DNA from 2 places in the Bacillus sp. T-10(2022) genome. Region 1 is predicted to be linked to the other one. Evidence: riboswitches for the same ligand, from Rfam matches in the RefSeq annotation. Region 1 holds a riboswitch; the other holds the start of a gene.

Evidence for each region. Region 1 has a riboswitch for cobalamin ahead of OSJ91_RS27265 (ABC transporter substrate-binding protein). Riboswitches for the same ligand answer to the same signal wherever they lie in the genome.
Region 2: linked by a shared signal. The riboswitch ahead of metE (5-methyltetrahydropteroyltriglutamate--homocysteine S-methyltransferase) and the one ahead of OSJ91_RS27265 (ABC transporter substrate-binding protein) in region 1 are both predicted to bind cobalamin.

Annotation. Positions count from the first base shown of each region.
Region 1 is NZ_CP113518.1:5,504,555-5,508,723, reverse strand. It holds gene OSJ91_RS27290 (DNA topoisomerase III) at 1-297, opposite strand, end outside; partial or broken gene OSJ91_RS27285 (DNA topoisomerase III) at 522-883, shown strand; gene OSJ91_RS27280 (hypothetical protein) at 938-1,102, opposite strand; tRNA gene OSJ91_RS27275 (tRNA-Arg) at 1,612-1,685, opposite strand; gene OSJ91_RS27270 (polysaccharide deacetylase family protein) at 1,861-2,739, shown strand; cobalamin riboswitch at 2,826-3,000, shown strand; gene OSJ91_RS27265 (ABC transporter substrate-binding protein) at 3,166-4,131, shown strand; gene OSJ91_RS27260 (FecCD family ABC transporter permease) at 4,094-4,169, shown strand, end outside.
Region 2 is NZ_CP113518.1:4,837,112-4,841,280, reverse strand. It holds gene metE (5-methyltetrahydropteroyltriglutamate--homocysteine S-methyltransferase) at 1-1,873, opposite strand, end outside; cobalamin riboswitch at 2,020-2,212, opposite strand; gene OSJ91_RS23900 (potassium channel family protein) at 2,452-2,871, shown strand; gene bcp (thioredoxin-dependent thiol peroxidase) at 2,934-3,404, shown strand; gene OSJ91_RS23890 (aminopeptidase) at 3,416-4,169, shown strand, end outside.

The DNA of each region.
Region 1 (4,169 bases):
TTCATTTACATCACTGCGATTTAATTGTGTTTTAACAGTATTAAATTGCTTTCCTGTTTGTTTCATGACAACTAACTTCATGTGTTCAGGAAGCATAGGAAGGTCTTCCAGTTTCCAGGTTTTATATTTAATATCGTATGCCTCTGGATCTGCTAGTGTAACTAAATGTCCTAATGCCCACGTAACGATGTATTTATCGCCTTCTAAAAACCCATTGCCTTTTTTATTGCACTTCAATACATTTGCGATATCACGTGCAACTGAAGGCTTCTCAGCAATTACCACACTTTTTGACATTTGTTCAAACTCCCTTACTAACTATTTACCGTCTAATATAACATAATTTCAAGGAGGAAATTGCCCCATACACTCCTATTTTAGAGGACATAATAGACATTGCTTGTTTGAGAATTTAAACTTCTTTTTTTAAGCGTGAAATTTCATTTAACTTTTTTAGGAGAAATTGTAGTTTCTATATTTGAATAAATCTTAAAGTAGGAGATATTCCATATTCGTCCCCGTCAGGAACGAAATGTCCTGATTGCGGCAAGCTGATGCTAGAAGTGAATAGTAAAAAGGGAAAAATGCTCGTCTGTCAAGATCGTGATTGCGGCCACAAAAAAAGTGTTTCACGTGTAACAAATGCCAGATGCCCGCAATGTCATAAAAAGATGGAAATGCGCGGTCAAGGAGAAGCACAGACATTCACTGTAAATGCGGTTTTCACGAAAAACTATCTTCTTACAATAAATGAAGAGGGCAAAATAAAAATCAAAAAGTATCCAAAAATGAAGTATCCAATTATATGAAAAAGCAAAATAAAGAAGAGCCGATTAATACTGCATTGGCAGATGCCTTGGCGAAACTGAAATTCGATAAATAAAAGAAAAAGGATGGAGCAATCGCTCCATCCTTTTTCGGTATATTCCTGCTTCGACTAAATTTCATTCAGTACGGTGCCATGTAATTCATATTCAAGTGTTTTGTCAGTGTGTGTGTGTTTATCCGAATCTACTCGTATGAGCGTACTGAATGGCTTCTGATCACCCGGACTGAAAATTGCTTCATCATTCTCTGGATTCCATAGGCTGTAAATACTCATGATCGTATCTTCCTCCTTTGGATGAGAAGACTAGTAATTCCCATGTTTGATTATCATCCAACTCTTCAATTGACTCTAACGCTGATCACCGGGACTAAAAACCGCTGCGTCATTCTCTTTGTTCCATTGGCTTCTGATTGTACTCATCATGCACTATCATCTCCTTTGGTGAGAATGTCTTACAGTATTTGTATACCCGGATTGGACAGGTTAAAACATATATTTCAAAAAAAGACATGATTATATCCAGAAATCCATTTTTTCAGGTATATATTGACGTAATAAATACAACGCTTTTTACTATCAAACAGTTTGTATTCTTGTTCGCCAATATTTCCAACCTTTATGCATAGTTTGCAATCAGATTTTTTATATCTATATGGCTTGATGAAATAATTTAGCTTTGAGATCTGCGTTTTCTCCATCAAAAAATCAATTGTTCTTAACCAACAGAAAAAAACCCCTGTTACTCCGCGGAAGGACCGCTTGTAACAGGGGTTTATAATTAGCGTCCCAGATAGGAATCGAACCTACGACCTACAGCTTAGGAGGCTGTCGCTCTATCCTGCTGAGCTACTGGGACATATAAAAAAGTCGACGACTTATTTATTATATTTCTTATAGGCAAACTTTTCAAGCTAATAGCACATACTTATGAAAAAAAATCCTTACTCTTGTCTTTCCCTTTTTTTCATTTAATGGAATACTTTATTAATCGCTAGTTTTCTGGTACTATTTCACTATAAAAAATTAGGAGAATGATAGTGGGAAAATATAGAGTTTTATGGATGGCGGCATTGCTGGGGATTTTGATTTTACCTGGATGCTCACAAGGGATTTTAGAAGGTATAGGCACAAAGACTGCTGCACCGATTGCGGAAGATGAAATTGAAGTCGCCGAAGCGGCGGAGAATGCGGAAGGGCAGGAATTGGAGGGCAAAATCGATACGGAAGACTGGATAACGGTCGAGTCCGACGTCCAGCTTCCAATCTTGATGTATCACAGCATTTCTGAAGGTAATCGCCTTCGGGTTCCAAGGGAGGAATTCCGGTCTCAGATGGCTTGGCTTCGGGAGAATGGCTACTATACATTATCCCCTGAAGAAGCATTCCTCGTATTAACCGAGAATCGGATGCCAAGTGAGAAGTGCGTCTGGCTTACTTTTGATGATGGCTATACAGATAACTTCACGGAGGCTTTTCCGATAATAAAAGAAAATGATATGAAAGCAACTGTCTTCATGATCGGGAAGTCCATTGATAAAGGTCATCACCTGACTGAAAATCAAATGATGGAGATGAGCAGGAATGGGATTTCGATCGAAAGCCATACTATCAACCATTTGGAGCTGAACCGCATGACGGCAGAGCAGCAAGAAGCTGAAATGGTCCAGTCGAAGGAGCTATTCGACCGTATTCTCGACCAGGACACGACAGTGCTTTCCTATCCGGTTGGCCGGTATAACGAAGAGACTCTCAGGCTGTCAGAGGAAGCTGGATACAAGATGGCAGTCACTACCGAACCTGGGGGAGCTTCAAGGGAACAAGGGATGTATGCCCTGCATCGAGTTCGGATTTCACCCGGGTTATCAGTCGAGGGGTTTGCGTCACTGATTGAAAATGCTTCAAATCATTGAAGGTGGCAGGGGCATTTCGAACCTGTTCAGAAAAATCATTTAATAATCGATTCTTACATGGTGTATAATGAAGGCAGTGAAAATTATATACATATGAACGATTTGGTGTCGTAATGACTTAAAAGGGAAGCTGGTGAAATGCCAGCGCGGTCCCGCCACTGTATATGGGAGCTGACGGCTGTGTACCACTGTATGAGATATGGGAAGGTGCCGTTGACGATGACCATGAGCCAGGAGACCTGCCAAAATTCGTACACCTGTAACCTACGCGGATGGGAAGGTGTGTGGCAGACCATAAGAAGTCCGTAATGATATTGTTGCCATACAAGCACCTTCCGTTTAACGGGAGGTGCTTTTTGTTTTGGGGGCATCTTCCAAGATTATTAGGTGGAAAGAAATTAAATAAAAAGATTGTGGGGAATGAAAATGAAGAAAATTTTTGGTCTGATACTGTTGATGTTGCTTGTTGCAGGCATGATGGTCGGCTGCAGTGACACTACTGATGAAGGAAAAGAAAAGCAGCAAACGAATCATGCTCAACACGAAGCTTTCCCGATTACGATTAAAGATGCAACTGGGGAAAAAGTAACGATAGAACAAAAACCGAAGAAAATCGTTTCGTTAATACCAAGTAATACGGAAGTGGTCTTTGCACTTGGTTTGGGTAAAAAGGTCATTGGTGTTTCCGATAATGATAATTACCCGGAAGAAACGAAGGAAATTGAAAAAGTTGGCGGAATGGAAATGAACACGGAGCTGATTGTCTCCATGAAGCCTGACCTTGTTCTTGCGCATGCATCAAGTGCCCATAATTCGAATGAGGGTTTACAACAGCTTAAGGATGCTGGAATAGATGTCCTCGTAGTCAATGATGCACAAAGCTTTGACCAAGTCTATGAGTCTATTGAAATGATTGGACAGGCAACGGGTGAACATGACAAGGCAAACGAAATCGTTGCGGATATGAAAACGAAGCTCAAGGATATCGAGGAAAAAGCCAAATCCGTAAAGGAAGAGGATAGGAAGACAGTTTTAGTGGAGGTTTCGCCTTCACCGGAAATATACACACCGGGAAAAAATACTTTCATGAATGAGATGCTTAATATTATTTCAGCGGATAATGCTGCTGCTGATTTGGACGGTTGGGCAAAAATTGATGAAGAGTCGATGATTGCTGCAAATCCTGATGTCATCATTACAACTTATGGTTATTATACGAAAGATTCAGTAAGTGAAGTGAAGGGCCGAAAAGGATGGCAAGACGTAAATGCTGTTAAGAATGGCAAAGTCTTTGATGTCCATTCTGACTTGGTGACCCGTTCCGGTCCACGCTTGATAGAGGGAGTAGAGGAACTTGCCAAATCAGTCTATCCGAACCAATTTAACAACTAAATGGACGTTTGCTTATTTGATTGCGTTGTTAATTTTGT
Region 2 (4,169 bases), 670 kb from region 1:
AATACTCGTCGCGATCGCTTCTTTTCAATGGCAGACCTTCTCTAAGTGCAGGTTCATCAACCTGAATCATTTTGATTCCAGCGGATTCCAATGCAATGACTTCTTTTTCCAAAGCGAGCGCCAGCTGATAGCAAACATTCTCCCTGGAAATATCATCACGGACAAATGACCAGTTCAAAATCGTAACAGGACCTGTAAGCATTCCCTTTACCGTCTTCTTCGTCAGTGATTGTGCATATACACTTTCCCTGACTGTCATCGGTTCGATGAAATGGATGTCGCCGTAGATGACTGGTGGTTTCACACAGCGGGATCCATAGGATTGTACCCAACCCTTTTCTAAAAAGACGAATCCGCCTAACTTATGGCCGAAGTATTCAACCATATCCGTCCGTTCGAATTCCCCGTGAACAAGGACATCCAAACCGATTTCTTCTTGGATTTCAATCCATCTGCCAATTTCTTCGTTAACGAATATTTCATATTGCGAAGCGGTCCATTCTCCTCTTTTGAATTTCCCGCGTGCTTGTTTAACTTCAAATGTTTGCGGAAAGCTGCCGATCGTAGTCGAAGGGAGAAAAGGCAATTTGAAAAATTCCTGTTGTTTTTGGTAACGTTCCTTAAATGGAAGCTGACGGGCGGCGGTCCTGGTTTTAACCTTTTCGACATTGGCTTGTACAGTTCCGTGATTCCGGGCATTTGAACTTGCTAAAGTTTGAAGCGTGAATTTATTGGCATCGACTTTTTCGGCAATTGCTTCAAAGCCTTGATTATTCCCTTTGACCAAGAGTGTGATTTCCTCAAGTTTCTCATCAGCGAAAGCGAGTGCCTCTTTCGCTTCTTTTGAAAGGGCGGTTTCATTACGAACTGTCACCGGGACATGAAGCAGGGAACAAGAGGGCTGAAGCCAGATTTGGTCTTCGGCTACAATTGTCTTAAGAGTCTCGATCAATTGGATTTTTTTCGATAAATCAGAAAGCCAAATGTTTTTTCCGTCAATCACACCTGCAGCAAGCACTTTGTCCTTCGGGAAGCCGAATGCTTCCAGGTTGCTTAGATTCCTTCCTTTGTCATGTACAAAATCAAGACCGATTCCTTGGACTTGTAATTCGATGACTTCTTGGTAATGTTCCACGGCATCAAAGTATGTTTGTAGCATGATGTTCAGGTTTGGTGCTGCTTCATTCAGTTTTTCATAGAGGTAAGTAACAGTTTGCATATCTTCTTTGGAAATCGATGAAACAAGTGAAGGTTCGTCCATTTGAACCCACTTCACGCCTTCTTGCTCCAACTCCCGCAGGATTTGCGTGTATAGGGGAAGCAGGCTCAGGATGATGCCAGGGATATCTTGTTTTTTGAAGCCTTTGGAAAGGGAGATGAAAGTATAAGGACCGATCAATACGGGCTTCGTTTCAATCCCTAGGTTTTCCTTGGCTTCCCGATATGCTGCAAGTGGTTTGTTTTCTGTTAACGTCAGCTGTGGCACCTTTAATTCAGGGACAATATAGTGATAGTTCGTATTGAACCATTTCGTCATTTCGGAAGCTACTTCATCATTGTTTCCGCGAGCCATTGAATAATAAACGGAAAGGGGGACGCTTCCGCTTTCATAGGCTGAATAACGTTCAGGAACAAGACCGAACATGACGGACATATCGAGCATTTGATCATAGCAAGTGAAGTCGTTGACAGGGATGATATCAATGCCTCGCTTCTTCTGTTTTTGTAAGTTGCCTAAACGGATGGCTTTTAGCTGTGCCGTAAATTCTGCTTCATCGATTTTACCGGACCAGTAAGACTCCAATGTACGTTTCCATTCACGATTTTCCCCGATTCGAGGGTAACCCAAACTACTGCTTTTCAATATTCCCATCCTCCTATATTCATTTAATTGAGCAATAAAAAAAGCATTCCTAACCGTCAAAAGAGATGGTTAGAAATGCTTAAAATAAAGAGGCATGCAAAATGCCCCTTACAATTATAAGGTCCCTAACACCTCCCTATCTCCCGTAGGTTAAAACAGTGTTGTCGAAATAGGCAGGTCTCCTGACTTAGGGATTAACATTAGCGACGGGCCTTCCCGATCTGTTGATCAGTGGCATATTGGATGGCGCTAACACTCCCATTACAGTGGCGGGACCGTGCCGGAATTACACCGGACTTCCCTTTTAATCCTAATTTAAAATTAGGAACCTATTTCCACATATGAAATTTGACAAAACCTGCCTTGATAACTGTTTGCAGGCTAAAAATTTATAAAATAAAAACTATTATAAAAATTTAGACAATCTTAACATATCCGACCAAAAGGGTCAACATGAAAAAAAGATTCAGGAAAAGTATGCGGTTATTAGGTGTGTAGGTGATAAGGGTCTGTTCCTAAAAAAGAATATATTGTTTGGACAGGGAGTATGTATAGAGGAAGTGGCGTTTTGAAATGGGGCGTGGGGGATGACTTTCTACATCTTGATTGCAGGAATTATTTTTTGCATGGTGATGAGCATTCGTACGTTATTTCTTGTTGAGTCGGGAGGAAAGAAGTTTTCTCTGGAGGATATGCTGTGGCTAGGCAATTTATATGCGACGATATTAGTTGGATTTGCACTGATTTATTTATTATACGAACTTCAGAATCATTCGGTGATTCTTGATATGGGCAATCGATTGGATGGCACTTTCTATGAACAGTTGAAGACTTCTTTTTATTTTAGTGCGATGACGATGTTTTCTGTAGGGTATGGAGATATAGCCCCGATTGGCATGGGGAGGATGATAGCTACGATTCAGGCTTTCATCGGTTATACACTGCCGGCAGCGTTCGTGATCCGGACGGTGATTGATTTGGAGCACAAAGATAGGAAGGATAAATGAAAGTTGTGTTTCTTTCGATTATTGGGTACTCTTACCATAATGAAAGAAATGGAGGGTTCAATATGACAGTTAAAATTGGAGAAAAAGCACCTGATTTCAAGCTCCCTGCAAACAATGGTGAAATGGTGTCCCTATCGGATTTTAAGGGGAAATATATTGTTTTATATTTTTATCCAAAAGACATGACGCCAGGCTGCACGACGGAGGCCTGTGATTTCCGGGACCATAATGAGCAATTTGAGGAAATGAACGCTGTCATCATTGGAATCAGCCCAGACCCAGTTGCACGTCATGAAAAATTCATCGAAAAACATGGATTGCCTTTTCTGCTGCTGGCTGATGAAAATCATGAAGCGGCTGAATCATTTGATGTGTGGCAATTGAAAAAGAACTTCGGCAAGGAGTATATGGGCATTGAACGTTCAACTTTCCTGATTGATAAGTCTGGTAAGGTAGTCAAAGAATGGCGTAAAGTAAAAGTCAAAGGCCACGTCGAAGAAGCTCTTGAAACTCTTCGTGACCTCGAAAAATAAGGGACAGGCAGATGAAGGATGAGCGAATAACGAAGCTTGCAGCCAGGCTGATTCATCATTCGATACAATTACAGCCAAAAGAGAGAATCCTCATACGGGGCCATATCAACACGAAACCATTATTGAAAGAGCTGATTGATGAAATTTATAGAGTGGGTGCTTACCCATATGTAGAACTCGAAGACGATGAAATAAGCCGCCACCTGTTACAAGGGAATGTAAAGGAACAACTTGACACCTCTTCGCAATGGGCCTTGAAGAAATATAAGGATATCGATGCGGTCATCATCATCACCGGGGAGGAAAACGATGTGGAAATGACCGATGTTCCCATCGAGAGGCACCGTCTTCAAGGGGAGGCTATGAATTCCCCCACTCTTTTCTATGTAAACAACCGACGTTGGGTCTTGCTTAATTATCCCACCAACGCATCAGCGCAAAAAGCCGGCATGACCTTCGACAGGTACGAAGATTTTCTTTTGAATGTATGCAACATGGATTACGGGAAAATGGAGACGGCCTTGAAACCATTAAAACAATTGATGGAACGAACTGACAATGTCAGGATCGTCTCGCCAGGAACGGATTTGACCTTTTCCATCAAAGGTATGCCGGCCGTCATATGTGCCGGAAAAAAGAATTTACCGGATGGGGAAGTGTTTACGGCACCCATAAAAGATAGTCTCAATGGAAGGATATCCTTCAACACACCAACAACTTATGAAGGATTCACCTTTAGTGACATAGAATTAAACTTGGAAAAGG